4 regions of the Lysinibacillus sp. FSL M8-0134 genome follow, and region 1 is predicted to be linked to each of the others. Evidence: riboswitches for the same ligand, from Rfam matches in the RefSeq annotation. Region 1 holds a riboswitch; each other region holds the start of a gene.
What was found. A riboswitch is a leader RNA that binds a small molecule or an ion and turns the genes downstream of it on or off. The one in region 1 is predicted to bind cobalamin.
Positions count from the first base shown of each region.

Region 2: another riboswitch for cobalamin. It lies ahead of MKY49_RS13900 ((2Fe-2S) ferredoxin domain-containing protein); the one in region 1 lies ahead of MKY49_RS02490 (ABC transporter substrate-binding protein).
Region 3: another riboswitch for cobalamin. It lies ahead of MKY49_RS20035 (FecCD family ABC transporter permease); the one in region 1 lies ahead of MKY49_RS02490 (ABC transporter substrate-binding protein).
Region 4: another riboswitch for cobalamin. It lies ahead of MKY49_RS09205 (ribonucleoside-diphosphate reductase subunit alpha); the one in region 1 lies ahead of MKY49_RS02490 (ABC transporter substrate-binding protein).

Region 1 covers NZ_JBBPAJ010000001.1:477,591-485,171, reverse strand. Annotated here, with positions in the region: gene MKY49_RS02505 (cob(I)yrinic acid a,c-diamide adenosyltransferase) at 1-312, opposite strand, end outside; gene MKY49_RS02500 (adenosylcobinamide amidohydrolase) at 325-1,785, opposite strand; gene MKY49_RS02495 (FecCD family ABC transporter permease) at 1,782-2,783, opposite strand; gene MKY49_RS02490 (ABC transporter substrate-binding protein) at 2,780-3,748, opposite strand; cobalamin riboswitch at 3,891-4,074, opposite strand; gene MKY49_RS02485 (acyl-CoA dehydrogenase family protein) at 4,132-5,799, opposite strand; gene MKY49_RS02480 (class I adenylate-forming enzyme family protein) at 5,801-7,303, opposite strand; gene MKY49_RS02475 (MerR family transcriptional regulator) at 7,296-7,581, opposite strand, start outside.
Region 2 covers NZ_JBBPAJ010000001.1:2,710,108-2,717,688, reverse strand. Annotated here, with positions in the region: gene MKY49_RS13925 (S8 family peptidase) at 1-205, opposite strand, end outside; gene MKY49_RS13920 (energy-coupling factor ABC transporter ATP-binding protein) at 298-1,140, opposite strand; gene cbiQ (cobalt ECF transporter T component CbiQ) at 1,137-1,910, opposite strand; gene MKY49_RS13910 (energy-coupling factor ABC transporter substrate-binding protein) at 1,916-2,188, opposite strand; gene MKY49_RS13905 (energy-coupling factor ABC transporter permease) at 2,190-2,936, opposite strand; cobalamin riboswitch at 3,081-3,264, opposite strand; cobalamin riboswitch at 3,509-3,691, shown strand; gene MKY49_RS13900 ((2Fe-2S) ferredoxin domain-containing protein) at 3,838-4,209, shown strand; gene cobJ (precorrin-3B C(17)-methyltransferase) at 4,214-5,884, shown strand; gene MKY49_RS13890 (sirohydrochlorin chelatase) at 5,900-6,820, shown strand; gene cobK (precorrin-6A reductase) at 6,817-7,578, shown strand.
Region 3 covers NZ_JBBPAJ010000002.1:41,206-48,786, reverse strand. Annotated here, with positions in the region: gene MKY49_RS20070 (ring-cleaving dioxygenase) at 1-529, shown strand, start outside; gene MKY49_RS20065 (nitroreductase family protein) at 598-1,215, shown strand; gene MKY49_RS20060 (NADPH-dependent FMN reductase) at 1,279-1,821, shown strand; gene MKY49_RS20055 (HAMP domain-containing sensor histidine kinase) at 1,933-3,333, shown strand; gene MKY49_RS20050 (response regulator transcription factor) at 3,305-3,997, shown strand; gene MKY49_RS20045 (YdhK family protein) at 4,039-4,608, opposite strand; gene MKY49_RS20040 (biotin transporter BioY) at 4,731-5,327, opposite strand; cobalamin riboswitch at 5,471-5,659, shown strand; gene MKY49_RS20035 (FecCD family ABC transporter permease) at 5,804-6,850, shown strand; gene MKY49_RS20030 (ABC transporter ATP-binding protein) at 6,856-7,581, shown strand, end outside.
Region 4 covers NZ_JBBPAJ010000001.1:1,854,349-1,861,929, reverse strand. Annotated here, with positions in the region: gene MKY49_RS09220 (hypothetical protein) at 100-672, opposite strand; gene MKY49_RS09215 (hypothetical protein) at 669-944, opposite strand; gene MKY49_RS09210 (ribonucleotide-diphosphate reductase subunit beta) at 1,095-2,135, opposite strand; gene MKY49_RS09205 (ribonucleoside-diphosphate reductase subunit alpha) at 2,147-4,360, opposite strand; cobalamin riboswitch at 4,524-4,713, opposite strand; gene MKY49_RS09200 (hypothetical protein) at 4,823-5,506, opposite strand; gene MKY49_RS09195 (ECF transporter S component) at 5,503-5,997, opposite strand; gene MKY49_RS09190 (bifunctional adenosylcobinamide kinase/adenosylcobinamide-phosphate guanylyltransferase) at 6,029-6,373, opposite strand; gene MKY49_RS09185 (histidine phosphatase family protein) at 6,373-6,969, opposite strand; gene cobS (adenosylcobinamide-GDP ribazoletransferase) at 6,942-7,581, opposite strand, start outside.

The DNA.
Region 1 (7,581 bases):
TGGTGCTTCATCGGATAATGCATCAATACGTGCTTCAAGCACCTCAATTGGTTGTTCTGTTAATTTATAGTGGCGCTCTTTCATCACATTGGCTAAATCCCCACCTGCATCGAATAGTTCATGCTGAATTGTTTCTAGGTCTGTCAAAATATCCTTGAAAAGCGCTTGATCTAATTCACTAACAGCCTTACCAATAAAGGAGTTTAATTCATCAATCGCCCCATATGTTTCAACACGCAAACTATCTTTATCAACGCGACCTCCAATAAGACTTGTTTTCCCTGTATCACCTGTTTTCGTGTAAAGCTTCATTTCTCTCATCTCCTAAAATGAATTTTTATAATTTCTGATTGCCTGAACCGTTGTCTCATAAACACCTTTAGCAATCATTTTACCAACCTCTGTAATTGGACCACCATACAGCATTTCTTCTCCTTTTTGCGTCGCTGCAATTAAAAGACTGTCTGTAGCAGTTCCTGTAGCAATGGTACCACTACGCTCGTCACGTATATTTTCTGAATGTAAAGCTTTCGTTTTTGCCTCAGTAGCGGTCATCATTGCCTGAAAAAATGCTTCCTCCGATAAACAGCCATTGATAATGACCCATGTATTAATAGTACCAATATATGGATCATCCTGTCTTTCATGTACACGTGACACATCAACCGCATTCCCTACACCAGCTGTTACAGCTACTATCATACTGCCAAAAGGAGCAGAAAATTCATTCATTGCTACTAGAGATGTTGGTACTGCTGTTAACATAACAACCGTATTTGTAGGCGAAAATTTACCCTTACGCAAAAACTCGTTGACTTCTCTCTTCACATCACTAATGACATAATCACTAGGTACAGAGCGATTTAATAAGCAGTTATGCCAGCCGATACCAGGATTATGAACAGCAGAGGATACTGTTTTTAAAGGAATCTCTGTCTTGAGTTGAATATAATGTTCTGTTATGGTGAAATGTTCCTTTTTGATGACAGCCCGCTCCTGAAAATCGGTAGCTGAGGGCATCATTGTAATTTGTGGTTTTGGTAATTCAGGATGGGCATAGGTAGTCACTCGAGCTTGATAAACTTCTTCGATTTGGGAAGCAACTAATACTTCATGTGGTGCACCAAGTGCTCTCATTTGTCCGCCTTCCATAAGCAATAATTCATCACAATAAAGAGAGGCTAAATTCATATCGTGTAGGACCATCACTACCGTTAAACCACACTCCACAGCTTCCTGCCGAACCAAATCTAAAATTTGACGTTGGTGTGCAATATCAAGATGATTCGTTGGTTCATCCAGCAGTAAAATTTCAGCTGTTTGAGCTAATGCTTGTGCAACAAAAACTCTTTGCTGTTCACCGCCAGATAAAAATTCCATGGCAGTATGCTCATAACGCTTCACGCCTGTTTGTAGCATAGCATGTTGTACAGCCTGTTCGTCCTGTTCAGACCAACTCGAGAAAAAACCTGTTTGATGCGGGTAGCGCCCAAGTGAAACGGCCTCTCTCACACTGTTTGAAAAAGCATTTGCATGAAGCTGAGGTAGTACAGCCATCTTTTTCGCCAAAGCACGAGCATTATAGGAAAGGATATTTTTCCCATCTATAGTAATTGTTCCATCAATAGCTGGTAGTATACCACTCATTACCTTTAATAATGTGGATTTCCCACTACCATTCGGTCCTAGAATACCTAGAATTTTCCCCTTCTCAACAGTGAAGCTTATATCCTTGACGATTGCTACGTCTTCATAGCCACCTGATAGATGTTCGACCACAATCATGCCCGTACCCCCTTGCTTCTTCGTTGCTTATAAAATATATAGGAGAAAACAGGTGCTCCGATAAATGCTGTAATCACACCAATTGGTAGCTCTCTGGGCAAGATAATTGTTCGTGCTACTAAATCGCAAATAATCAGTAATGTGGCGCCATTTAAAAATGATAATGGCAATAAATGGCGATGATCAGAACCCCAAATCATTCTTGTCATATGCGGCACAACTAAGCCTACAAAACCAATTGTCCCAGAAACCGCTACAGCCGCTCCCGTTAACATGGACCCACCTGCTAAAATCAAATGCTTACTCCGCTTTACATTAACCCCAAGATGTTTCGCTCTCTCTTCACCATATAATAAAACATTTAGCTCTCTTCTTTGTGTCCATAGCATAAGTGAGCCAATCAAAACAAACGGGATAATCATTTGGACATATGGCCATCCACGCATTGATACAGATCCAAGTAACCAACCAACGACTTGGCGTAGCTCTTCACCAGATAAAGCAATCATTAAAGAAATGAGTGAACCTAAAAATGAACTAAAAATAACACCTGTTAATATCAATGTCTCCATTTTTAATGAACGGTCTACCATTCTAGCAAAACTCATCACAACTACCATCGTGATAATAGCGCCAATCATACTAAAAATGGGTAATGCATATAAACCTACAATAGGAATAGATAGGCTAAAAAAGATCGTCATTACAGCACCAACCGAAGCACCAGATGAAACACCTAGTGTATATGGATCTGCTAATGGATTTTTTAGCAAACCTTGAAAGGCAGCTCCTGCAATAGCTAGAGAAGCCCCTACTAGTCCCGCTAACAATACACGTGGCAAGCGGATTTTCCAAAAGATATTGGCGGCTGTTTCATCAACCGCCTGATTCCACAATACTTCAAATGGAATATGCACTGAGCCTATTGCTACGCCACACCAGATGCTAATAAGAAGAAGCGTGCCTGTTACTAAATAGGCTACTGCTATTTTTTTCACTTAAATACCTCTGGATAGATCGCTTTTGCTAATTCTTCAAGACCTTCTCCTAAACGAGGACCTTGACGACTTGTTGTGTTTTCATCTACTTGTACAATTGCTTTATTTTTCACAGCATTAATTGTATCGAAGCCAGCACGCTGTGGTATTTTAGTTAAAATATCTGGTACATAGTGATAAGTCACCACGATGACATCTGGATTTTTAGCGATAATTTGTTCTGCATCAATTTTATACCAATCATCAGCATCTGCCGCTACATTTTCTGCATGGATCATTTCAAGCATCGCGTTCATAAACGTACCATTCCCAGCTGTATAGATATCTGGCTCATCAGATGCTTCTACTAGCACTTTCTTTGGTTCAACATCTTTTACTTTGGCCAGCACTTCTTCTACCTTTGCCTTCATGTTGGCAATAACTTCTTCAGCCTCTGGCAATTTCCCTGTAGCTCGACCAAGCTGCTCAATCGTCGTGTATGTCTCATTAAAATCTTGTGCATTATTGACGACAAATACTTTTACACCCGCTGACTCAAGCTGTTCAATCGCTGCTTCTGAAAGAGACATGCTAGATTCATGTGAAAAAACGATATCTGGGTTGAGGGCAATAATTTTTTCAATATTGTATTCCATACCGCCAACCTTTTCCTTTTCAGCTACCTCTGGTGGATAATCATCGTTGTCTGTAACCCCTACTATTTCATCTTTTAAACCAAGGCTAAATAATATTTCAGTATTACTTGGAATAAGTGAAACAATTTTCTCTGGAGGAGCTTCTAGTGTTATATCCTTGCCAATGGCATCTGTTATGGTCATTGGGAAAGTTGCTTCGTCCACCTGTGATGTCTCTTGCTGTGTTTGCGGTTCATTAGACGACTTGTCGTTTTTCTCCTCTTGGCCACAGGCAGCTAGCAACCCTAGTGTTAAAAATGCTGATAATCCTATCTTCCAAAATTTCTTCATGTGAATCCTCCTTCGTTGATCTGTGCTTTATTTGGGCAGAAATTCTCCTACACAAATAAGACCCCTCATCTACGAATGATGAAGGGTTAACATTGCACCAAAGAACTGATACAAAATCCACCACCCTATCCTCGTAGGCTGTTATGTCTATACTATAAAGGCAGGTCTCCTGGCTTATGCTTATTACGTCTTTTCAAGCCTTCCCGAATATCATCAGTGGCATCTTTTGAAAAAACTCACATTTACAGTGGCGGGACCGCATCGGAATTACACCGTTTTCCCTTTTCACTTTACTTAAGTAAAGAACCTTTATACTATTCAGTTGATTTTATTATACATGAAAACGAAAAAAAGTCGCCCCCATTCAAGACGACTTCTAGCTTCTATACAATATCAGAAAAATATTGTACGGTTTTCATCTGATCTCCAATTTGTCGCAACGACCATGCCTGTTCTAAATAAACGTCCGCAAGCTTTTCATACTTTCCACCAAATTTTTGCGCCCATTCAACTGCTACGACACTTTCATATAACAGCGCCATTTTCTTTGCAACATCTTTTGCTTCAAATGTTTTCGTGGCATCATCTAAAGCACTAAAAATTTGTAAGATCCCAGCTAGTTTCACCAATTGCTCTCTCACAATTTGCACCAAAGCGCTATCTTTTAATTTTTCTAACCGTTCTTCCATCTCACTGACAAATAGCTCATGTGCCTGATACTTATCCACTAACCGAATAAGCTCTAACGCCAGAATATTAGCCGTGCCCTCCCATACCGTCAACACTTGAGCATCTCTCAGTAAGCGCGGTGTCACAAAGTCCTCAATATAACCATTGCCACCATGTAATTCAATTGCTTCACTAGCATAATGAACCGCTTGCTCTGCCGTTTCCTTTTTCATAATGGCAATATATAAACGATTCATAATAACATCTTGTTGTGTTCCATGCCCATTCGTTACTTTATCGTATAATTGAATAAGATCAAAAACGGTCGCTACTTCTACATGTAGCTTAGCTGCAAATTTCCCTAATGTATCTTGAATCATTGGGTATTGTGTTAAAGGCTTGCCAAATGCATATCGATTTGTCACATAATGCTTCGCCTCTAAGAAACCTCGACGCATAATCCCAATCGATGCTACGGCATTGCAAATTCTTGAGAGATTCAGTGCCTCCAGCATATAATAAATCCCCTTACTTTGTTCACCTACAACATAAGCAAGTGCACCATCAAATTCAACCTCACCAGATGGAACTGCCCGAACACCCAACTTATCTTTTAGTCGTCGAATACGTAGATGATTTGCCGTTCCGTCTTCTTTACGCCAAGGAACAGCAAATAAGGTTAATCCTTTAGAGCCTGCTTGTGCACCTTCTAGACGTGCCAACACCATTGCTACCCCACACATACCGGCATTGGAAGCGAAGTATTTTTCACCATAGAGGCGGAATTCATTGCCTTCCCTTCTCGCTTCCACAACATTCACCCCTACATCTGAGCCCCCTTGACGTTCAGTTAAAAATGTTGCTCCTTCATATAACTCTGTATCACCTGTTGCACAAACATGTGGTAAGAAACGCTGTTTAGCCTCGTCATCAGCATAATGATCTAATAGATAGGCAGTAGCCATTGTTAATGTCACAGGACAATAAAAACCTGGCTCTGCATGGGACAGCAAATACCCTTGCGCAAAGCTATAGACATAATTTCCTTTGCGCCCTAGCTGCGGAATATCCTTGTGCACGTAGCCAACAATGCCTGTATTATATGTCTCCTCAATTGTTTTTTTGTAGCCATCATTGACCCAAACCTCTGATATCTCTTCACCATAAGCATCATACCTTTGAAGTCGAGGCTCCCCCTGTCGATCTGTATGTTTCGCTCTTGCATCAATATCACCTGCACATAGCTCCCCGAAATCCGCTAGCTCTTGCTTTGCGTAGGATAAAAACTCTGGATCTAACATCATTTCTATCACTTTTTGGAGCGTCTCATCATCAGTAAAAAAATTCGTCGGCCGCGTTTTCTCCTGTTGTAAAACTTTCATACTATCTCACCTCTTGTCCCTTCAAGGATTGTTTTAAAATTTTGCCTGAAGCATTTCGTGGTAGCGCTTTCACTTTTTCAAAAATGCGTGGGATTTTATACTTCGCAAGATGGTCCTCTAAATATTCTTTTAAAGCATCTTCATCAATTTCTTGATTAGTAGAATAAACCGCCTTCACCGTTTCTCCCCATTGTGGATGTGGCACACCAATAACTGCCACTTCAAATATGCCCTCATAACCTAATAGGCAATCTTCTATTTCTTTCGGATAAATATTGACACCACCCGAAATAATCACATCTTTTTTCCGATCAACAATCCAAATAAAGCCGTCCTCATCCATTCGAGCTAAGTCCCCTGTTTTCAACCAACCATTTATAAAGGCCGCATTAGTCGCTACCTCATCCTTGTAGTAGCCAAGCATATTCCCCTCACCTAGTAATACAATTTCCCCTACTTCACCAACACTTACATCTTCTCCATTATCATTGACAATTTTTAATTCTGTACCAAGCGGGGCCCGCTGACCAATACTACCTGCCTTTGTTTCATGTTCCTTCCCAAACAATAATGAGCCACTTGGTCCCGCCTCCGTTAAGCCATACACACAAGTTAAATTACTTGTTCGAAATGCTTGTTGAATGAAACGAACCTCTTGCTGGGATAAGGGTGCACCACCATAGACCCACCACTTCATTGAAGACAAATCAGCTGATTTCAATCTTGGCATCTGCGCTGTTAATAGATAAGCAACAGGTGCACCAAAGAAATGCGTTGTTTTTTCCTGTTCAATTGAATCAATAAATAGATCAGGAGTAAAAGTTGGTGTTAACACATTTGTCGAACCTACTAATAAGCCTGCCATTAAAAATAAATGCAATGGTGCCGAGTGTGTTAATGGCATCATGAGCAAAATCCGACTCTCAGGCTTAACTTCCATTTCAACCGCTATCATTTGTGCCACTGTTAATATATTACGATAGCTAAATAACACACCCTTTGGTTTACCTGTTGTACCTGAAGTATACAAAATAGTCGAAGCGTCATCTTCATGAAGCTGACAATCTATCAGTTGTGTACTAGCATCTTGTATCATCGTTTCATAATGAAGCCAGCCTGCTTTTTCTGAGCCTGTTTTAATTTTTATTGGGACAATAGCTAGATGCTCGACTGCAGTAAAAATGGCCTCATGAACGACAATGGCTTTCGCTTCGGCATGCTGCGCCACATATTCGACCTCCTGCAATGTAAATTTCGCATTAACTGGAACAACAATAGCTCCGATACGCTGAATGGCAAAATAACTCACAACAAACTCTAAAGTGTTCGGCATAAAGATTAAAATCTTATCACCCTGCTTTACTCCTTGCTCCAGCAAGGCATGACTAAATCGCGTCACTTGCTCATCTAAATCAAGGTAATTCACTCTTCTGCCATGACAAATAACGGCTTCTTTTTTTGGATACTTACGGGCATTACGTGCTAACAAATTGGAACTATTCATCGTGCATCTCTCCCTTTAAAGTCGCTAATTTTTCATTAAACATGCTATGCATTTGTTGTAACTCCTGCTTCATTTGTGTAAGCTCGGCTATTTTGTGATCTATCTCTTGAATTTTTTGTTCTCCGTATTCAACTGTTCGCTCCAATTGCTGAATACCCGAACGATCAAAATCAAACAGTAAAACCATTTCCTTAATTTCTTCTAACGAAAAGCCGTAACGCTTTCCTCTGAATATAAGCTTGAGCTTCGCCAATTCTTTCCTTGAAAAGGTTCGTTGA
Region 2 (7,581 bases), 2.2 Mb from region 1:
GTACATTTTTATCAAGACCTGAATGCTTGATAACAATTGTATCCTTGCTCATCCATTTTTCTTCATTCTTTTCTATTTGTTTCGAACTGTTTGCCAGCACATTTTTTGCTGTATGTTGTGGTGTCTCAGCAAAGGCAGAAGCGGTAGGAACCATTAGTGCAGCGGATGCTACCACTGCGACAGATTTGTTAAACCAACTTTTCAATTGTTATCTCTCCTTGGGGTTGTAAATTTAGTCTCGACTATACATATACGAATAAAGATTAGTAAAGTTTCGTAATTGAGGAAAATTTTTCTCTAGCATTCAATTTGGTCAATTAATTTTTCTATATCTTTTTTAGAGCGAGGCATACGGATGCTTTCCTGCACTAATTTCTTTTTTTGTAATGCTAAGACCATTTCTAAAACCCATGGTCGTTCTAGATGAGCTTGTGTTAGCAATTCTTCATCATAAAACAAGGTGATAGGATCGCCATTATAAATAATTGATCCACCCTCCATAACAATAATTTGATCCGCCCATTCATAAGCAAGAGAGAGATCATGAGTAGCTAGTAAAATCGTTCTTTTACCGTCTGCTAATTTAGCTAAAGTTTGTAAAACTTTTGAAGAATAATAATTATCAAGACCAGCTGTTGGTTCATCTAACAGGAGGACAGAGGGCTCCATCGCTAACACACCTGCCATTGCCACACGCTTTTTTTGACCTACACTTAAAAAATGAATCGGTTTTTCGAGTAAATTTCCCACTTCTGTCTGTGCAACAGCCCATGCTATTTTTTCTTCAACTTTTGCAGTAGACCAACCAAGGTTCAGCGGTCCAAATGCGATATCTTGCTTGACAGTGCCTGAAAAAAGTTGATGATCCGCATCTTGAAAAACGATGCCGACTTGCTGGCGAAGTGCCTTTAATGCCTTTCGATTGTATTGAAGCTTATTTCCTTCAAATAATATCGTTCCAGCAGTTGGCTTCAAGATGCCGTTCAGATGCTGAAATAAAGTCGATTTTCCAGCACCATTATGACCTAGGATGGCGATTTTTTTTCCTTTAGGTATGTGTAAGGTAATGTCTGTCAGAGCCTTCGTTCCATCAGCATAGGCATAGGACAGCTGATTTAGTTCAAAATAACAGTTTTTCATGAGAAGTATCCTCCATAAACGATGAGCACTAGAAAAATAACGGCCATGCCTAGCCAGTTTTTCTTGCTATAAGAGCTCGTCTCTTGCCAATAAACGCTTTCACCACCCCGTGACTGCATGGCATTGTTGAGCTCTCGACTACGCTGAAACATTTCAACAAATAGTGCCGCAATAAGCATAGATATAGAGCGTAGCCACTGCATAGGTGAATGGTAGCCAAGCCTGGCCTGCTGGGCTAGATGAATTTTTTGCATGCTCTCTAAAAAAATAAAGATAAAATGATAGGTTAATTCTACTAGCTCGACTAGGAGTGAGGGAAGTCGCCATTGTCGTAGCACAAAACAAATTCCTTGTACGGATGTGGTCAAAATTAAAAAATATAAACAGCTAATACTGCCAAGAACGATAAAGAACAAGTGTTGCGCAGTTAGGACACTTGCTTTCCCGATGAATATTGTCCAAGCCATCCACGTGAAAGACCAAACATGCGCAGGTAAGACAGTGGTTGAAGGTGTAATAGCTAGTAAAATGGATACGAGACTCGTCAGCAAGAAAAAAGCTGGTAGTAATAGTAATTTAATATAGTATTTAAGCGGGATTTTCGCACCTATAATGATAAAAGCACTCATTACAAAAAATGTAATGAGTGAAAGACCTTCATCTTTCATGATAAGCGTTACTAGAAGTAGTCCAAGTGAAAAGATCATTTTTTCAAGTGGATGAACGAACGCTAGCTTATTGAGGTAGGCATATTTATCAATGAGCAACATGTTGGTTAACCTTCTTTATGTTTGCCGCGCATATAGCCAATGAAGTAGCCAATAAAACCAGCACCAATAGCGGCTTGTAGGACGAATAATAAGCTTTCGATTTCACCACTTGGCGGCTCCCATAAGCTGTCGAACCACGGTTCATATTCTGCATCGATTTCTCCAATAGCAGCTTCTGCTTCTCCATCAGCACCACCAAATTCTGCTCCTTTTTGGATGAACAGTGGGATGATGGCTAACAGCACTACAATCACTAATAGCAATACATTACGTTTCATTTTAATGTGCCTCCTTTGTAGAGAAAACACGTAAAGTTTTTAATTCGCTGACATTGTATTTTTTCAAGAAATTCATCACAATGACTGTTAAAATTCCTTCACTAACGGCTAACGGAATTTGAGTTAAGGCAAAAATTCCTGCGAACTTTGTAAAGGATGCCATAAAACCTCCAACCTCTGAAGGGAAGGCTAGTGCTAGTTGGACAGAAGTCACAATATATGTACCTAAGTCACCAAGCATAGCGGCAAAGAAAACGGCAAGTGAAAATGACAACCCTATTTGTTGAGCCCCTTTAAAAACAAAGTAAGCAATAAACGGACCGACAATAGCCATAGAAAAGGCATTGGCTCCTAAAGTAGTGATACCACCATGCGCTAATAGTAATGATTGGAATAATAACACAATCGTCCCAATGACACTCATTGCTAAAGGTCCAAATAAAACTGTTCCAAGTCCAACGCCAGTTGGGTGGGAGCAGCTCCCGGTAACAGAGGGGATCTTTAAGGCCGATAGCACAAAAGCAAATGCTCCTGAAAGCCCTAAGAGCATTTTTGTTTCAGGGTTTTCTTCCATTGTTTTTCGAATGGAACGCAATCCTAGAATAATAAAGGGAGTCGTGATGACCCACCAAAAAATGGCCCATTCAATGGGTAAAAAGCCTTCCATGATATGCATAGCAAAGGCCCGGTTTGGCACGATTAACAAGGCCAATAAAAAATAACTAAGTTTCCACCATGAAAATGTCAAAAGCTTTCCTCCTAACGATTAGTTTTTTAAGAATGTAGCGTGCGTAAAATAAAAAAGCACTTCTCCGCTGCTGGAAAAGTGCATAGCTAAAAAAAGCAAATCATTCTCATCTGCTAAGCCGCACACCTATCCTCGTAGGTTGAAACGATCACCTTTTTTTCGGCAGGTCTCCTGGCTCTAGTTCAACACTTTATAGGTCTTCCCATCATTGGACAGTGACATTATCTATAAAGCTCCCTATTACAGTGGCGGGACCGCGCCGGATTCAAACCGGCTTCCCTTTTAAGTAAAATGGCAAGCATTTTACACCGAAAAAACATAAAGTTGTGAGATTTCACGACAAAGTGTAACATAAATTTCCATAATTGTGCTAGATTTTTTTATATAAAAATTTTTAATTGCATATCCATATAGAAAATTTAGATAGAAGTAAGGAGTACTTAGTTTTTTAAAGAATAAGATTCGAGCAAAATTGATAAATTTGTCATAAATTTTTAAAGAAATATTGAAATTTTAAAATAATAAGATATGATAGAGACAGTTTTCTAAACAATTGAAGAAGATAATAAATTTCATATAAAACGTCAATAAGTGCTCGAATAGCTCGAGATAATAGGGAAATTGGTGAAAATCCAATACAGCCCCCGCTACTGTAATAGCTGATGAATTCGCAGGTACCACTGGTGAAAACTTGGGAAGGTGCGATAGTAAAATGAAGCTTAAGTCAGGAAACCTGCTTATTTGATTGTGCATGCAAACTTTTCGGAGGGAGAAGTTGAAGCGAGAGCGAGTACCTGTATTTTATTCTATTCGTTTTTATTTGGCTTCTACAAAACCTTTACTCTTCGTTAAGAGTGAGGGTTTTTTCTTTTTCCAGAAAGCAAATGAGGGGAGACAGAAGATGACAACATGGAATTTAGAGGGGATGAAAACACATCTCTTTATTTGCAATGGCAGTAGCTGCATGAGAAAGGATGCTGAGGAAATTACCTTAGCCATTCGAGATGAAATACAGCGACAAGCACTCGATCAGGAAATACATACGACAAGAACGCGCTGTAATGGACGATGCAAGGATGCTTGTGTAGTCATCGCCTATCCACAAGGAAATTGGTATCGAGTGCCATCAACAGAGCATGCAAGAATACTCGTACAAGATTTACATCATGAATCATTATACAACGAACATGTCTTTACACTTCGGGAAGGTACATTACAGCGTACAGCACAAACGACAGCCATTAAAGGGATCGAAAAGGTGAAAGAGGGGTAACAGCATGGCGCAAAAAGGGAAAATTTTCGTAGTGGGCTTTGGACCTGGAGATTTTAAGCATATTACGACACGAGCAGTAGAGGCTTTACAACAAAGTGATATGATCATAGGCTATAAAACCTATGTAGAGCTTATTCAAGATTTAGTCAGTGCAAAGTCTATTGTCAGTACCGGAATGACAGAAGAGGTATCACGTGCTCAAGAGGCTGTTCGTCAAGCAGAAGCAGGCAGCATCGTCTCCGTAATTTCGAGTGGGGATGCGGGCGTCTATGGTATGGCGGGATTAGTGTACGAAGTGTTAATCGAATTAGGCTGGACAGAAGCTACAGGCATTGAAGTAGAAATAGTTCCTGGTATTTCAGCAATCAATTCATGTGCTAGTTTACTAGGGGCTCCGATTATGCATGATGCTTGTACCATTAGTCTGAGTGATCACCTAACACCATGGAATTTAATTGCAAAGCGTGTCGAGGCTGCTGCAATGGCTGATTTTGTTATTGCTTTATACAATCCTAAAAGCGGTAGGAGAACAAGACAAATTGTAGAAGCACAACGAATTCTCTTAGAATATCGCTCGCCAGACACACCAGTAGGACTTGTAAAAAGTGCCTATAGAGAACGTCAGGAAGTGACGATGACAACATTAGCAGAAATGCTCGAACATGATATTGGTATGCTGACAACCGTGATTATCGGCAATTCATCGACATTTTTCTATGATAATAAAATGATTACGCCACGTGGCTACCAGCGTAAATATACACTTGGGGAAGAAAAACAGCCATTACGACCACATCAGCGTTTACGTGAAGAAAATGAGCCGTGGGCAATGAACCAAGAGACAGGGACTGCACGTGATGACTTTGCAGCAGACCCTAATGCTGGACGATTTAATAAACCCAGTGTAGCGGCTACGCCTCGGCCGAAAAAAACAGCGCTTGAAATGGCAACAGCGGCACTCGCCATGGTGAAAGGAACAAGTGCAATTAAGGTCACGCCGCCGAAGCTTGTGCAGCAAAAAATAGAATCTATTTTTGAGCTAGCAGTAAGTCCTGGGGTAGCCAATAAGTTTTTCACACCACAGCAAATGATGACATTAGCAGAGGTGGTTGGAGAAGAGGGCACGATGGAATATACGCCAGACCATCAAATCCACTTAAAAATTCCGACGACAGAGCCTGAACGCATTACAGAGAAATTACAGGAAGTAGGCTTTTTATTAGCGCCTATTGGGGATGTCCTGTCATTGAAGGCTTGTGATTTTTGCTATGGTGAAAAGGCTGATTCCATTCCATATGCGGAAGAAATACAAGAAAAACTAGGCGGCATGTCCTTACCTAAAACATTAAATATTGGCTTCAATGGCTGTGGTATGGCCTGTTATCGAGCTGTATTTGATGATATTGGCATCGTCTATCGTAAAAGTAAATTTGATGTTTTTATTGGAGCAAAGCCAGTCGGTCGTACGGCTCATGCAGCGCAGCCAGTTGTAGAAGGGTTGGAGCCTGAACAGCTACTCCCACTTATTACAGACATTATTGAAGAATATAAAGCAAATGCTCATCCAAATGAACGCTTGTTTAAATACTTTAAACGTGTGAAAAAGATACTGCATTATACGTATCAAGATATGTCTTCCAAAATAAAAGTAGAGCCAGCTCCGTGCGGCGACTAGGTAAGGAGAAAAGAGATGAAAGCGATTTTATTTGTCGGCCATGGGAGCCGTTTAGCAGCAGGGAATGATGAGGTACGTACATTTATCGAGCAAATGAAGCCTCGTATTGATGAACAGTTTTTAGTGGAAACTTGTTTCCTTGAATTTGCATCACCAAATATTGAAGAGGGCATTACAAACTGCGTGAAGAAGGGCGCGACAGAGGTTCATGTAATACCGATCATATTACTGCATGCTGGTCATTCGAAGCTACATATTCCAGCAGAGATCGAGCATGCGCGTGAGCATTACCCGAATATTACTTTCACGTACGGTCAAACAATTGGAATTCATGAAGAAATCTTTGCGATATTACAAGATCGTCTCGCTGAAATTGGTTTTAATGCGGAACAGGAAGAGCAAGATACAGCGATTTTATTAATTGCACGAGGTGGCAGTGATCCATCTGCAAATGGTGATTTTTATAAAATTACTCGTCTTTTATGGGAGGAGCTACCTGTTAAATACGTGGAAAGCGCTTTTATGGGTGTAACGGATCCTCGTGTCGAAGAAGGGATCGAGCGCTGTGTCAAGCTAGGTGCTAAAAAAATTGTTATGCTTCCTTATTTTTTATTCACAGGGATTTTAATGGAACGTATGAATGATATGTGTAAGAAATTTAATGAGCAATATCCAGCGTGTGATATTCAAATTGCTAACTATTTTGGCTACCACGAACGATTACAAAATGTTTTATTAGAGCGTATTGAGCAAGCAGTTAACGGTACATCAACAGGGATGCAAGATTTAGAAAATTATCGCGCCTATGCGGCGGTTCATGGTCATGCCCATCATCACCATCATCACGATCACGATCATGGTCACGACCACCACCACCACCACCATCATGATCACGAACATCACGAGCATCATCATGAAGAGGAGCCGGTAAAATGATTTTCATGTTAGCAGGGACGAGTGATGCAAGGGATCTAGCTCTTGCCTTACAAAGTGCAGGCCATGCTGTAACCGCCACAGTTGTAACAGAATCGGCAGCTTCAAGTCTTGCTGATGTTGGCTTGCCACATTTAATAGGTCGATTGACAGCGGAAGAAATGGCGTCCATTATTTTGGATCAGGGCTATCAATTGGTAGTAGATGCTTCCCACCCCTTTGCAGAGGAAGCCTCGAAAAATGCAATGGCTGCAGCTAAACAGGCGCAAGTACCTTATATCCGTTATGAACGTGCGCATGAGCATTATACGCATCCACTTATTACTGTGGTGAAGGATTATGAGGAGGCAGCCAAGCTAGCAGCAGAAAAACGCGGTGTCATCATGTTGACAACAGGCAGTAAAACACTTGCGACATTTACAAAGGTTTTACAAGGCTTAGAAAATACAAGAGTGATCGCTCGCATGCTACCTAGATTGGACAATATGGAAAAATGTGAGGCACTTGGTGTTGCACAACGTGATATTGTAGCCATTCAAGGTCCATTTTCAAAGGAATTAAATGAAGCCCTTTTTCGTCAATATGGGGTCACTTTGATGATTACCAAAGAAAGCGGTAAAGTCGGTTCGGTTGATGAAAAGCTAGAGGCAGCTCTTGCCTGTAATATTGAAACAATTTTGATAGCAAGACCCAATATTCAATATGGGCAACAATATTCAACATTTGAAGAAGTCTTACAGGCTGTTCAACATACTATTTAGGAG
Region 3 (7,581 bases), on a different contig from region 1:
ATATGCGATTACAGGATTAGGTCCAGTATTCGTCCGTGTGGCCAATTTTAAATACTTTAAAGATATGTTAGAAAAAGTAATGCTCTTTAAAGAAATTGCTGAAGAAGGCGACTTCCACCTATTTGAAGTAGGTGAGGGAGGGAATGGCGCTCAAATAATTGTTGAGCATAACACTGTGTTACCAGTTGCTCGTCAAGGTTTTGGCACAGTTCACCATGCAGCCTTCCGTGTAGAAGATCGTGCGGTATTAGATGAATGGACTGCACGCTTTGAAAGCTTTGGTTTCCACACTTCTGGCTATGTAAATCGTCATTTCTTTGAATCATTGTACGCACGAGTTGCACCGCAAATTTTATTTGAATTAGCTACTGACGGTCCTGGATTTATGGGAGACGAGCCATATGAAACACTAGGAGAAAAATTATCATTACCACCATTTTTAGAACCTAAACGCGCACAGATTGAAGGACTTGTACGTCCAATTGACACTGTAAGAAGCTCTATTACGTTCGATAAAGAATATGAGTAATACTATTCCATTCAGTAGAGAGATGTTTCTCTACTGAATGAATACATAACTGTATTGGGGGTTTAAAAATGGAATTTTCCAAGCTGATTGATAAGCGTCGCTCTGCTAATAATTTTCTCAAGGACGTCAAAATGACTGTGGAAGACATACGTCCTATTTTGGAGGAAGTTAAGCTCGCTCCATCAGCATTTAACTTACAACATGCTAATTATATAGTGGTGTTGGATGAAGATATGAAAGAAAAGGTTCGAGAAGCAGCCTATGGACAATATAAAGTACATTCAGCTTCAGCGGTAATACTTGTATTAGGTGATAAAGAGGCGTATAAAAATACTGCTGAATTAAGTCAAGGTATGGTTGATTTAGGTATTATTACAGCTTGTGAATTAGATGAGCTAGTAGCTGAAAATACAAACTTTTATGAAGAACGTGGGGATGCATTTATGAAAGATGAAGCAATTCGTAATGCATCTTTGTCTGCCACGTTATTTATACTAGCTGCAAAAAATCGCGGCTGGGACACTTGTCCAATGATTGGTTTTGATGATCAAAAAATGCGTGAACTATTTAATGTACCAGAAACACATGAAATAGCTCTAATGATCACAATTGGGAAAGAAAAAGAAAGTAGTCGTCGTCTTCGTGGTTATCGAAAGCCAGTTGAAGAATTTGCCACTTACTATTAAAGTGGTATAAAATACAATAGCTATACAAATACTAAGTTTAATGTACATTTAGGAGGAAACATCATGAAAGTAGTAGCCATCGTTGGTAGTATTCGTAAAGAATCTTATAACATGCAATTAGCTCACTTTATTCAAAAGCGTTATACAGAAAAATTAGAGCTTGAAGTTTTAAGCTTAAAGGATTTACCAATGTACAATCAAGATATCGAAAATGAAGCACCACAAGAAGTTCTTGATTTTAAAGCAAAAGTAAAAGCAGCAGATGCTGTGCTATGGGTTACACCAGAATATAATGGTACAGTTCCAGGTGTGATGGTTAATGCCATTGACTGGTTGTCTCGTGTAGATAAAGTAATGATTGGTAAGCCATCTATCATTATGGGCGCATCTATGGGGAACTTAGGTACTGTAAAAGCTCAATTACATTTACGTGATATTTTATTCTCTCCTGGTATTAACTCACCATTACTAAGTGGCAATGATGTTTATATTGGTGCTGTTCACACTAAATTCGATGCAGAAGGCAATTTAACAGATGAAGGCACTGTGAAATTCCTTGACGTTGTCATTGATAACTTCTTAAACTGGGCAAAAAAATACATTTAAATTAATCTGACCCATAGGTATTCAATATACTTATGGGCTTTTTTTACTTCTGCATGGATTTTTCACATTTACACGTTATACTTTTAAGAAAAAGAAAAATGGTGGTTATAGATGAGAAAGTTATCACTGAAGTTAGGTATCATTTTTTTCATCACATTATTTTGTATCGAAACATTTATGATGTTTTTTTTACATGCCTCCTTGACTAATTCTCGTGTTGAAGAGGAATTAGCAAGCTTACAAGCAAGGGGAAACTCCCATCGTACAATATTAGAACAGAACTTTAATAACGAAACCTTGGCCCATATAGTACTTATGGAATCGGATGAAAGTACGGATGTAGTGGTTACTAATCATCAGGGAGAAATACTAGCTTCATCGCAACCCCATCCAGAAATTAGAGATATGTTCAGTAAGATAGACGGGGAAATACCTTATAAGGGAAGAGTATTGCAAGCTAACTGGCAAGAGGCTAAGGCTATTGCCACTATCAGTCCTATTAAAGAACAGCAAACAACGATTGGCTACGTTTTTATGTTTCAACATACAGATTCCATCCACGCCTTAATGAAACGTTTAAATAAGCATTTTCTTATAGTTGGCATTGTTTCTGGTCTTGTCACTATAGCGGTGATTATCGTGCTATCTAAAAAGCTTGCAAAACCATTAATCCAGATGAAAGAGGCTACATTGAACATGAGTAAAGGTGATTTTACAGTCGACCTTTCTACGAATTCAAAAGACGAACTTGGTGATTTAGCGAATGCCATCCAACTGTTGTCTAATGACTTAAATCATTTAAGGCAAGAGCGTAAGGAGTTTTTGTCAAGCATTGCACATGAGCTCCGCACCCCACTAACATTTATTAAAGGCTATACCGACATTCTTGCCAAACGGGATTTGATAGAGCAAGATCGTCAAAAGTATTTAGCCATTATAATAGAAGAAACCAATAGACTTTCTCGACTCATCAAGGATTTATTTGATTTAGCGAAAATGGATGAAAACTCATTTGTAATTGAAAAACAATGTATCCAGCTACATTCATTTATTACAAGCATGGAAGAAAAATTACATCCTGCTTTTCAAGAGAAAGGTATATATTTCGATGTACATTGTGAAAAAGGCTTACTTCTATGGGCAGATGAAGCAAGACTAGAGCAAATCCTCCTTAATCTATTAAATAACGCGTTAATCTACTGTGCACCTGGAGAAACCACCTCAGTCACTGTTAAAAAAAACAAAGATGTGATAAGCATCATTGTGAAAGATACAGGAAAAGGGATTCCAGCGGAGGATGTACCTTATATTTTCGAACGGTTTTATCGAGTGGAAAAATCCCGTAGTCGTGCTCTAGGTGGCTCTGGTCTAGGACTTGCTATTGTTAAGGAATTGGTAGAGGCACATGGGGGGAAAGTGAAGGTTAGCAGTGAAATCAATAAAGGGACTACTTTTGAATTATTGTTTAAGGGAGTAGAAGCGAATGAAGACTATTTTATGCATAGACGATGAGCCAAGAATGTTAGATTTATTGACCCTTTACTTAGAGCCTACTTTTCATTGTAGAGCCATGTCGTCCGTTCTAGAAGGACTCGATTATTTAGAAGAAGAGCATGTGGATTTAGTTCTGTTGGATATTATGATGCCGGAGATGGATGGGTGGCAAGCTTGCCAGGAAATTAGGAAGTTTTGGGATGTGCCTATTATTATGCTTACGGCAAAAGGAGAGCATGCTGATATTGTAAAAGGCTTAAACATGGGTGCTGATGATTATATTTTAAAGCCTTTTGATGAGGAAGAGTTATTAGCGCGTATACATGCGGTATTAAGAAGGGCGAAAATAGATGAAAAAGTTATATGCTTTGAGGGGCTACGATTAGATAAGGAAGCGTTTGAACTTTATTTTCAACAAAAGGCAATCTCATTAACACCAAAGGAATTTTCCATGCTAGCCTTATTTTTAAATCATCAAAATAAAGTATTTTCCAGAGAACATCTTATCAACACAGTTTGGGGATATAATGTAATGATTGAAGATCGTACGATTGATTCACATGTGCGTAATTTACGAGAAAAATTAAGAAAAAGCGGCTTCCCTGCGGATGATTATTTACAAACAGTATGGGGTATCGGTTATAAATGGCATAAGTCCGCAGCACTTGAACATAAAAACTAGAAAACAACCTCTACCATACCTACTGGGAGAGGTTGTTTAAATTATTTTGAAGTTAACTCTTCTTCTGTTACCCATTTATGATTTTTTACTGCCTCACCATTTAAAGTGGAAGTGTAATCCACCATATAAACAGTTGTTTGTACAGCCTCTTCAATATGGACAAGCGCATTTTCCATACCTTCCATATGCGCTGCATCCGTTTTTACTTCTGTACCAGGAGCCAGAGGTGCTTCTTCGGGATCAATTAATTCTTCGTGAATGACCCACTTATGATTTTTAACAGGTTCTTCACCTGTAGTTGGTTCATAGGAAATAACATAAGCAGTCGTATCATAGGCCCCGACTATTTCTGCTTCTGCACCTTTCATACCGTCCATATGCCCGTTCGTAATAATAGCTGTACTTCCTACAGGAAACTTCGGATTTTCAGCAATTTTTAATGTAGCTGGTACTTCGCCTGAACTTGAATGGTTCATTGTCGAATGATCCATTTCTTCAGTCGTATGATTAGATGTAGACGCAGGCTTCGTTTGATCCACCGTACAAGCAGATAAAGTAAGTAAAGCTAATACTGATAGTAGTGCCATTGACCATTTTTGTTTGAATATCATGTTATATCCTCCTCACTATTTGCTAATACTGTAGCAAATAAATGTGCAGAAATAATGGACATGATCTACTACCAAAAATCAAATCACATCTTTCATCTAACAAGAAAGATGTGAGGAATTATTTATTGAATGGGCATGATTTTCAATGTTTTTTGTAATCGATAGGCGAAGATGCCAGCGAAAATCGCTAAGATAAAATCTTTTGGTAGTGGGGGGATCATCCAGAGCCAAGCTAGTTTATATGAAAAGACCTCTGGTGCACTTGCCCATAGTTTGTAGGCAAAATACATCCAATTTGTCCCTAGGAAATAATTAAGCGCAGTTGCGATTAACGCTGCCGCAATATAGCTTTTCTTTGTTGCACTTCGTTCTACAATTAGTCCTGCAACAAATGCTGCTCCAATAAATGTAATAATAAACCCAAAGGTAGGGCTTAAAATTTGTCCAACTCCCCCACCAAAACGAGCAAAAACAGGCGCTCCTGCTAATCCTATGCACATATAAACTGTACAGGCGAGCGCACCCTTTCTGCTACCAAGAACCAGTCCTGCTAAAATAGCAAAAAACGTTTGTAGTGTAATCGGTACACCACCCACCATCATAAATGGGGCAAAGGAGGTAATATTAGCCCCTATCATCATAAGTGTTGAGAATAACCCAATATAGGTAATGTCAATAGTTCTTAATTTATGATGACTCTGTTGTGTAGCAGTAGCCATAAATTTCACCTCGTTATAAACCTTCTTACTGCTAGTGTAAAAAACGAATATAATTGTGTCAACCTTATTATAGTTTTAAGTTAACTCAATTATAGTGTAGACTAACTAATTATAAAAATGTATGATAGAATCGTCACAATTTTATAACTTTAAGTACTATTGGTGTGATATTTTTTGAATGTCACTTAAAAGGGAAGTCGGTGGAAGTCCGACGCTGTCCCGCAACTGTAACGAGGAGTCTTATAATATTTTTTGCCACTGTGTTAGTATGGGAAGGCCATTATAGGATGCTGATTCGAAGCCAGGAGACCTGCCATTAGTAATACCTGTAATGCCCACGAGGATGCAAGCAATTACGGACAATAGCTGGATATTTTCTGACTTTGTTTAATCTAGGGTATTTCTATGCGTATTTTCGTATGGAATACCTTTTTTTATTGCTTCATCCATCAATACTTAGTAGGAGCTTTAAACGGATGAATAAAAAATTTATGTTTTTTTCCTTAATACTTTTCTTCGTATTAATCGTTTCTATGACAATAGCCGTTATGGTTGGGTCTGTATCAGTTACACCCTTCTATGTATGGAAAGTTATTCTTTCTAAAATCCCCATTATACAAAATGGCATAGAGCAAGACTGGAGTCGCTCACAGGAAATCATTATTTGGCAAATAAGAGCACCACGTGTTTTACTCGCAGCTATTGTTGGAGCTGGTCTAGCTATTGCTGGGGCAGCAATTCAGGCACTTGTGAGAAATTCCATTGCTGACCCTTATATATTAGGGATTTCGTCAGGTGCAGCTGTTGGAGCGACCTCAGTAATTATTTTAGGTGCCTTTTCATTTTTAGGAATCTATGCTCTTTCTGTATCTGCATTTTTAGGGTCATTACTTGCCATTGCGCTCGTATTTTTCTTATCACGAGTTGGTGGTCGTGTCTCAATTTTTCGCTTGTTATTGGCGGGGATGGCTGTGTCCTTTATTTTAACGGCCGTTTCCAATTTCATTTTGATGATGTCGAAACAAGAAGGGGCTTTAAAGGCTGTTATGTTTTGGATGCTAGGGAGTCTAGCTGGAGCCAAGTGGAATAATATTGTAATCCCGGCTTTCATATTCTTCCTCGTATTTGGGCTACTATGGCTACACTATCGAAATTTAAATTTATTATTACTAGGGGAAGAGGCAGCTGTAACGTTAGGGGTTAATTTACAGCAATTTCGTATTCAGCTCATTTTACTTGTTTCGTTGTTAACTGGTGTACTTGTCGCAGTCAGTGGCTCTATTGGATTTGTGGGATTAATCATTCCACATATCGTTCGGTTAATTGTGGGGTCAAACTATAAATATGTGATACCTATTAGTGCTTTAATTGGAGGAATCTTTTTAGTGTGGGCAGATGCTTTTGCCCGAATAATCATCGCACCTCAAGAAATGCCAATTGGTATTATAACGGCCTTTTGTGGAGGACCATTTTTTATTTGGCTACTCCGTCGTAACAATTATTCTTTCGGTGAAGGAGACTAACTTATATGACATTAGAAGCAAAGCAGCTATCATTCTCCATTTACGATGAGCGTATACTACATGAAGTAAGTATTCAAATAAAAGAAAAACAACTTGTTGGACTCATTGGCCCTAATGGTAGCGGCAAATCCACATTGCTAAAAAATATGTATCGTCTGCTAAAACCGGAAAGTGGTATGGTATTATTAAACGAACAAGATATTTTAAAGCAATCAAGTAAATCGATTGCTAAAAATTTAGCCGTTGTTAGTCAAGAAACACCTGTTTTATTTGACTTCACAGTACATGATTTAGTCAGTATGGGAAGAACGCCACATAAAAAACTATTGGAGCTTGATCAAGAACAAGATTTCCGAATTGTGGCAGATGCTCTTCTACAAACTGGTATTTCACATTTGGAGAAACGAAGCTTTAGCTCTCTTTCCGGTGGAGAGAAAAAGCGCGTAATGGTTGCACGTGCTCTGGCACAACAAGCTAAGGTATTGATATTAGATGAGCCGACGAATCATTTAGATATACAGCATCAACTCCAGCTTATGGACTTAATTCAAACTCTACATTTAACTGTAGTCGCGGCTTTACATGACTTAAATATCGCAGCAATGTACTGTGATCAAATTTACGTTTTACAGAATGGACGAATAGTTTGTCATGGGACGCCAGAAGAAGTACTTACTCCAACGTTGTTACGGGAAGTATTTCATGTTTTTGCTGATATTCAAATACATCCA
Region 4 (7,581 bases), 1.4 Mb from region 1:
TTTGGCAATAATTTTTCGAGTCACGTAATATTCTGGCCTCGTCGAAATGGATGAGTGGGTTCTGACTTTTGAGCTGGGGCCATTCACTTTCGGGCGGAGTCAAGCCTTTGATGAGCGGGGTTCTCTCGCTTTGAGCGGATTCCTCCTTTCTTTGAGCGGCTGCTTCACATTTTTGAGCGGGGTTACCCTTCCTTTGAGCGCGGACCTCTCACTTATGAGCGGAGTCACCCTTTCTTTGAGCGGTTTCCTCTTTCTTTCGAGCGGTTTCCTCTTTCTTTCGAGCGGGTTCATCCTTCCTTTGAGCGGCTTCCTCCCATTTTCGAGCGGGGACAACCCTTTTTTGAGCGGTTGCTTCACATTTTTGAGCGGGTTCATCCTTCCTTTGAGCGGTTTCTTCTCTCTTATGAGCGGTTTCCTCTCATTTTCGAGCGGGGACAACCCTTTTTTGAGCGGTTGCTTCTCACTTTCAAGCGGGTTCACCTTTTCTTTGAGCGGTTGCTTCTCACTTATGAGCGGGTTCATCCTTCCTTTGAGCGGTTTCCTCTCATTTTCGAGCGGGGACAACCCTTTTATGAGCGGTTTCTTCTCACTTATGAGCGGATTCACCCTTCCTTTGAGCGGTTTCCTCTCATTTTCGAGCGGGGACAACCCTTTTATGAGCGGTTGCTTCACATTTTGAGCGGGTTTACCCTTCCTTTGAGCGGTTGCTTCTCACTTATGAGCGGATTTACCCTTCCTTTGAGCGGTTGCTTCTCACTTATGAGCGGATTCACCCTTCCTTTGAGCGGTTTCCTATCACTTTCGAGCGGGTTCACCCTTCCTTTGAGCGGTTTCCTCTCATTTTCGAGCGGGGACAACCCTTTTATGAGCGGTTGCTTCACATTTTCGAGCGGATTCACTTTTCCTTTGAGCGGTTGCTTCACACTTTCGAGCGGAGTCCCCACCTTTCATGTAGGCTACTCTCTTCAAAGAGGAGGCTCCCCTTCCACCGAGCCAATCAACCAATATCGAGCGAACACTTCTCAACCTCGTAGCAATCCACCCAAGTAAAACACCCCCATGCAAGTGGGCATGGGGGTGGTGTGACACGATGATTACAAATCATCAAAGCCGTTATCTTCGACGTTGACTTTGACATATTGGCGGGAGCGTTGTTCGAAGAAGTCAGTTTTGCCAAGGTCTACATCTTCATAGGCTTTAATCCATTTTAATGGATTTTTGCGGTAGCCCTCGAATGGACGGTCTACGCCAAGCTGATTACAGCGAACATTGGCATAGAAGTGGACATAATCATGGACGTCCTCAACATCAAGGCCTTCAATTTTATCGCCGATGACTTCATTGGCCCAATCGATTTCTAGTTGAACGGCTTCGCGGAAGATTTCCTGAACACGAGCCTGACGTTCAGGTGTATCGTATTCTGGATATTCCTCTAATAATTCTTGATAAATTTTCACAAATAAATCGACATGGAGCTGCTCGTCACGATTAATATAATTGATCATTGTAGACGTAGCGACCATTTTTTGATTGCGTGCTAAATGATAGAAGAAGGCAAAGCCCGAATAGAAGAATAAACCCTCTAAAATGACATCATAAATAATGGCCTCAAGCATATTTTCGACAGTCGGCTCCTCTGAGAAAGCCTGGTAGCCTTTTATAACAAAATCATTGCGTCGTTCTAGAACAGGCTCTGTACGCCAAAAATCAAAGGTACGATCCTGCTCATCCTTGTTGACGATACTGGAAAGCACATACGAATAGGAATGATTATGAATAACCTCTTGCTGCGCTAAGATAATCATTAACGCATTTAAACTAGAATCTGTTAAATAATCGGCTACCTTACCTGCAAAATCAGTTTGCACACTATCTAATAGCGCTAATAAACCGATAATTTTTAAAAATGATTCTTGTTCATCTTTCGTCAGCTCAGGGAAATGCTTAACATCATTGCTCATATTAATTTCAAATGGTGTCCAGAAGTTTCCTAGCATTTTTTTATATTTAGGGTACGCCCAGCTAAAGCGGACATCATCCCAATTTAAAATATTGGAGGAGCGCCCATTAACGATACCTGTAGAACGGTTAGGTGCTTCCTTATCCATAATTTGTCGTTTCGTAATCGTTGTCATTGTTTTTCCTCCTAGCTTGCACAAGACTCACATTCTAATAATTCTACTGATGTGGAGCGTACATAATAGGTCGTTTTCACACCACTTGCCCAAGCATTCATATGCAGTGCCAGTAAATCCTTTGCTTTAATCGTATTTTGAACATATAAATTTAGTGAAATGCCTTGGTCAATGTGGCGAGCACGGGCTGCATTTTGTTTGATTGTCCAATTTTGATCGATGAAATAAGCTGATTTATAGTACCAAGTCGTTACGGGTGATAAATCTGGTACCGTTACAGGAATTTTGTAATCCTTCTTCTCTTCTGAGTAGCTCTTTTGGAAAATCGGATCAATTGACGCCGTACTTCCTGCTAGAATCGATGTCGATGAGTTAGGGGCTACTGCCATAACATAGCCATTTCGCATTCCCTCTTTCGCCACTGCCTCACGTAAAGCATTCCATTTGTCGCTGTCATAGCCGCGCTTTTCAAAATAGGCACCTGTTTGCCAATCAGAGCCCTCGAATAATGGATACGCTCCTTTTTCGCTTGCTAAAGCGTTAGAGGCACGAATTGTTAGGTAGGCGATGTCCTCATAAAGCTTGTCCGCAAATTCTACAGCTTCATCTGATTCCCACTGAATTTCCTTTAAGGCTAATAAATGATGCCAGCCAAATGTGCCAAGTCCAATACCACGGTAGCGTAGGTTCGTACGCTCTGCTTGTTTCACAGGGATAGTATTTAACGCAATAACATTATCAAGCATACGTACCTGAATCGGAATTAACCGCTCTAAGACACTAGCAGGCACGGCTCTTCCTAGATTAATAGAGGACAAGTTACAAACCACAAAATCTCCAGGCTTGCGACGAGTCACGATAACATCGTCTTCTAATGTAATGGATTCAAACTCCGTTGCTGACATATTCTGGAATATTTCTGTACACAAATTCGAACTATAAATCATTCCTTCATGCTTATTCGGATTCATGCGGTTCACTTCATCTCGGTAAAACATGAATGGAACGCCAGTTTCGAGTTGTGAGCGCATAATACGCTTCATAATATCGATGGCTGGTACTACTTCACGGCTTAATAATGGATTAGCAATACATGCTGCATATTTCGTGCGGAAGGAGCCATTGCCCTTTGTTTCATCGTAGAAATCCTCTAAAGAGAAGCCCATCACTTCACGTACTTCATGTGGATCAAATAAGTGCCATTCTCCACGGGCTTCTACTGTTTCCATAAATAGATCTGGTAAACATAGCCCTGTGAAAATATCATGGGCACGTAGTCGTTCATCACCATTGTTTAAGCGTAAATCTAAAAACGTAAAGACGTCCTTATGCCAAACATCAAGATAAACCGCGATGGCTCCTTGACGTTGCCCTAGCTGATCGACAGAGACAGCCGTATTATTGAGCTGCTTAATCCACGGTAGCACACCACTTGATGCACCTTTGAAGCCTTTAATGGACGAGCCACGGCTACGAATTTTGCCCATGTAAACGCCTATACCACCACCATATTTAGACAATGTTGCAACATCGGTATTCGTATCGTAAATGCTTTGTAGGCTGTCATCCACTGTATCGATGAAGCAACTTGAAAGCTGACCATGTGTCTTACCAGCATTTGATAGTGTCGGTGTTGCAACAGTCATATATAAATTACTCATCGCCCAGTAAGCTTCTCGCACTTTTTCTAGACGATTTTCTGTTTCATCCTGCATTAATGTCATGGCTATGACCATCCAACGCTCTTGTGGGAGCTCTACAGGTGTTTTTGTATAATCACGTACAACATAACGATCCATTAATGTCTTCAAGCCAATATACGTGAATAGCTCGTCACGACTAGGTTCTAAATAGCTTGCTAATTGTTGAAGCTCCTGCTCACTATATTTTGTTGTTAAGCTTTCATGATATAAGCCCGCTTCAGTGTATTGTGCAAGATGAGCTGGAAATTCTTGATAAACATCCTTTGGTGAAACGCCACGTCGCGTTGCAAATTGATCGTATAATTTTTCTAAATAAATGTGTGCAGCCACAAATGTCCAATAGGGCTCTTCCTCATCAATTAGGCTAAGTGTTTGTAAAATCATCGCATCCGCCCATGCTTCAAATGTGGCATTGTCGTTTTTTCGTAGCCAACGATCCGATAACCTTACAAAGCTTTCAAGCTCATCCTCCGTATAACTATTTTTTAACTTAGCTAGTTGCTGTTCGATTTGAATTGTCATGTACACATTCTCTCCCTTTCTTTCTCCAAGCAACACAAAAAGCGATCACGCAACATCTATCGGTTACGTGATCGCTGTAAAATCGGAAATGGAAATGAAGGACATGCACACAAAGAAGTGAACAAATCTCTCGCCTCCACTTCTCAATCCCCGAAGAATGTGTTGCTGTCTTGAACAACTCGGCAGGTCTCCTGGCTCATGCTTCCTCCAAATAATCTCCTTCCCGTTTTTTCAACAGTGGCCTCTTGATTATTTGTCAGCACTTACAGTTGCGGGGACAGCTTCGGCTTAAGATGACTCTTGTTCCGAATTCCCTTTTAAACCATATTGGTACCGCTTGTCCAAATACTATATATTGTGTTTTAACTCCTAAACAAATCTAACATATTGTGTTTCGTGTTGCAATAGGTGTTTCGTACCTTGCGATTTTTAACGCAGCCCTTTTGCTCGAAACAAGCCCTATTACGGTGCAGTTTTGCGTAGTTTTTCAAAATTTCTTTGGAAAAAATTTTGTGCCTGCTGCTCTTTTTTAGGATCGATGCCAAGCAAAATGACCGAACAAGGACCTGCTGATTTGGTCAGATCAAGCGAACTTTCAACTTGTTGCTGTCCAAAAAGACGCGCTAATTCGCCTTGTAGCCCCTTTGACCCGACTGGCCAAACTTGCTGCACGATCTCCGCCTGCCATGCCTGAAAAATGGGCTGAAGCTGTGCTACGTCTTCTGGCTGCGCTAACACTTCTTCCCCTACAAGCGGCAAGCCATAAGTGTACCAGCTGAGCTGTTCATGGTCAAATGGTTGACGTTGTTGTATTTCCCCAAGCATCGTAATGGCTACACCTGACTGTAGCGTGGGCATATTCGATTCCGTACTTCCTGCAATTGCAGGACAGGCTATACCAGTTTCCTCAAACACCTGTTGAATACCTCTTTCATAACGTTTCCATGCCGTATCACCAGAGAAATTAGCGAGTAAAACTTGGCAAGGTAATGCCTGTGCCGCAAGCTGCTCTAAAAATGTCACACGTGCTGTCATGTAAGCTGTTAGTTGGTCAGATGCTGACACTACATCTTGTGGCTTTTCCCCAATGGCTGCCGCATTATCCATTGTCACAATGAACGTGCCCACTTTCATAGCATTTCTCATTGAACGCGTCCTTCCTTACGTAAAAAGACCTTTGATAAAACCGGCATCACTACCGCAACAATGACTAGGTTAATAACGGTTGCCATGAAAATGCTACCTAATGCACCCCAGAAAAAGGCAGGGCTAATTAAAAAATAAAACGGTAATGGTGCCACAATGCCATTCAATACGAGTGCAACTGGCCATTTCCAAACATGTAGACCTTTTCTATGCATCACACCAAAGATCCATACGACGATGAACATTTCGAACGCGATGATAAGATGTAGTGGTCCTAATGGAAATCCAGCAGTCAACGCTGTAATAAAATGACCGATAAATCCAGCAAGCCCTGCTAAAAATGGGGATAAAAAGACTACGCCCAAAAAGGCAGGAGCCGAGTCGAGTGCAGCAGTCGAAATAAATGCCGGCACCTTAATGACTGCCCCTACTGCACAAATGGCAGCAACCATTGCCGTCAATATCCAATTCCTTAATCTTTGTCGATCCATTCCATGTCCTCTTTTCTGTAGTATGTCTACCTTACTTCAGCTGTTCGGCAATTCCGTACCAAATACGTACAACTTGCTCAGCTTCAGTAAATAACACCTGATATAAGCGACCACATGTATCGCGTAGGAGTCGCGCTTGTTTGTCTATTGGCACAACACCACGCCCCATATCGTTAACAATGAGCGCTAGCGTACAGTGCTGTTCAAGCCTCCTTAAAGTTGCAAGTACCGCTTGAACCACTTGGTCATCGTCCTCTAGATTTTGTGTCACCAACCAGTTTTCTAAATTTCTAATTACCAGTACTTCACAGGCCGGTGCAATCTCTGGTAGATCGCCATCGACAAGGGCGACCTGTCGCTCTTTATACAAGCCCATCACATAGTCGGTTTTACCGTTATAGGCGCCTCCAATAAAGACGTGCATCTTGCTCCCTCCTCCCAAGCCTTTCTTGTAAACGTTAAAATAAATTGTTTGTCATGTGGCACATCATACGACCAAAAAGGCTGTTCTGTTGGGGCAAAGGCGACGAGTAAGGCACGAATCACCCCGCCATGCACCACTAAATCATACTGATCCTCATCCTTCGGTAAATGGCAAAAGCCTTCCACAGCACGTGCCACAAAGTCATGAAAAGCCTCTCCTTGTGGCGGTGGCATCTTAATCGGATCATCTAGCCATGCACGATAATGAGCATTCGATTTTAACTCATCATATGTTTTCCCTTCAAATGCACCAAAATTCGTCTCACGAAAGCGAGCATCTGCATGATAGCTTGCGTTCGGAAAATAATGAGCGGCGGTTTCTCGACACCGCCGTAAATCACTCCCATATACGTTTGTTACAGCATCGTCTATAACTGAAAGCGTGGTTGGATCAGCTAATGGGGCATCTGTCCAACCAAGATAGCGTTTTTCTAGATTCTCCTTTGTTGGCGCATGCCTCATCAAGCGCACAGTAACAATGTCACCCATAGCACAACCTCCATCCCTTCAATAGATGCACCAAGTAAATCCCCTGATACACCACCAAAATTACGTAGCGTAAATTGTCTAAAAATCATCAGTGCGAATGCTAAAACAATAACTAATACAATGGGCAGCAGAGAGAACTGGGTGAAAATCAAAACAACCGTCAGAGCTATGCCAAGTGATAGCAGCATGAACACTTTTAATAGACTTGCGTGAATATGGGATTTAAAAAAATAGGCGAGACCTTTTTCTTTCGAACAGTCGAGGGACATAAAATAAAAGCTCATCCCAACTCTAGTCAGAAAAGGCACAAACAGCACCATCCATAAGGCGAATTTCTGTTGGACGAAAAGCTCATGGAGGACAACAAATTTCCCCATTAGTAAAAACAGCACAGACAATACACCGAAAGCGCCAACACGTGGATCATCTAAAATTTCTACCCGCTTGTCCCGATCTCGGTAGGAAAAATAAGCATCGCCCATATCAATAAAGCCATCTAAATGCAAACCACCTGTCCATAAGGCAAAAAGCGCTATGATTATAAAAGCTAGCATGACTTCACTGCTCGCTGTCCACTGTGTGAGACCATAGAGTACGGCTGCCACAGTTGTT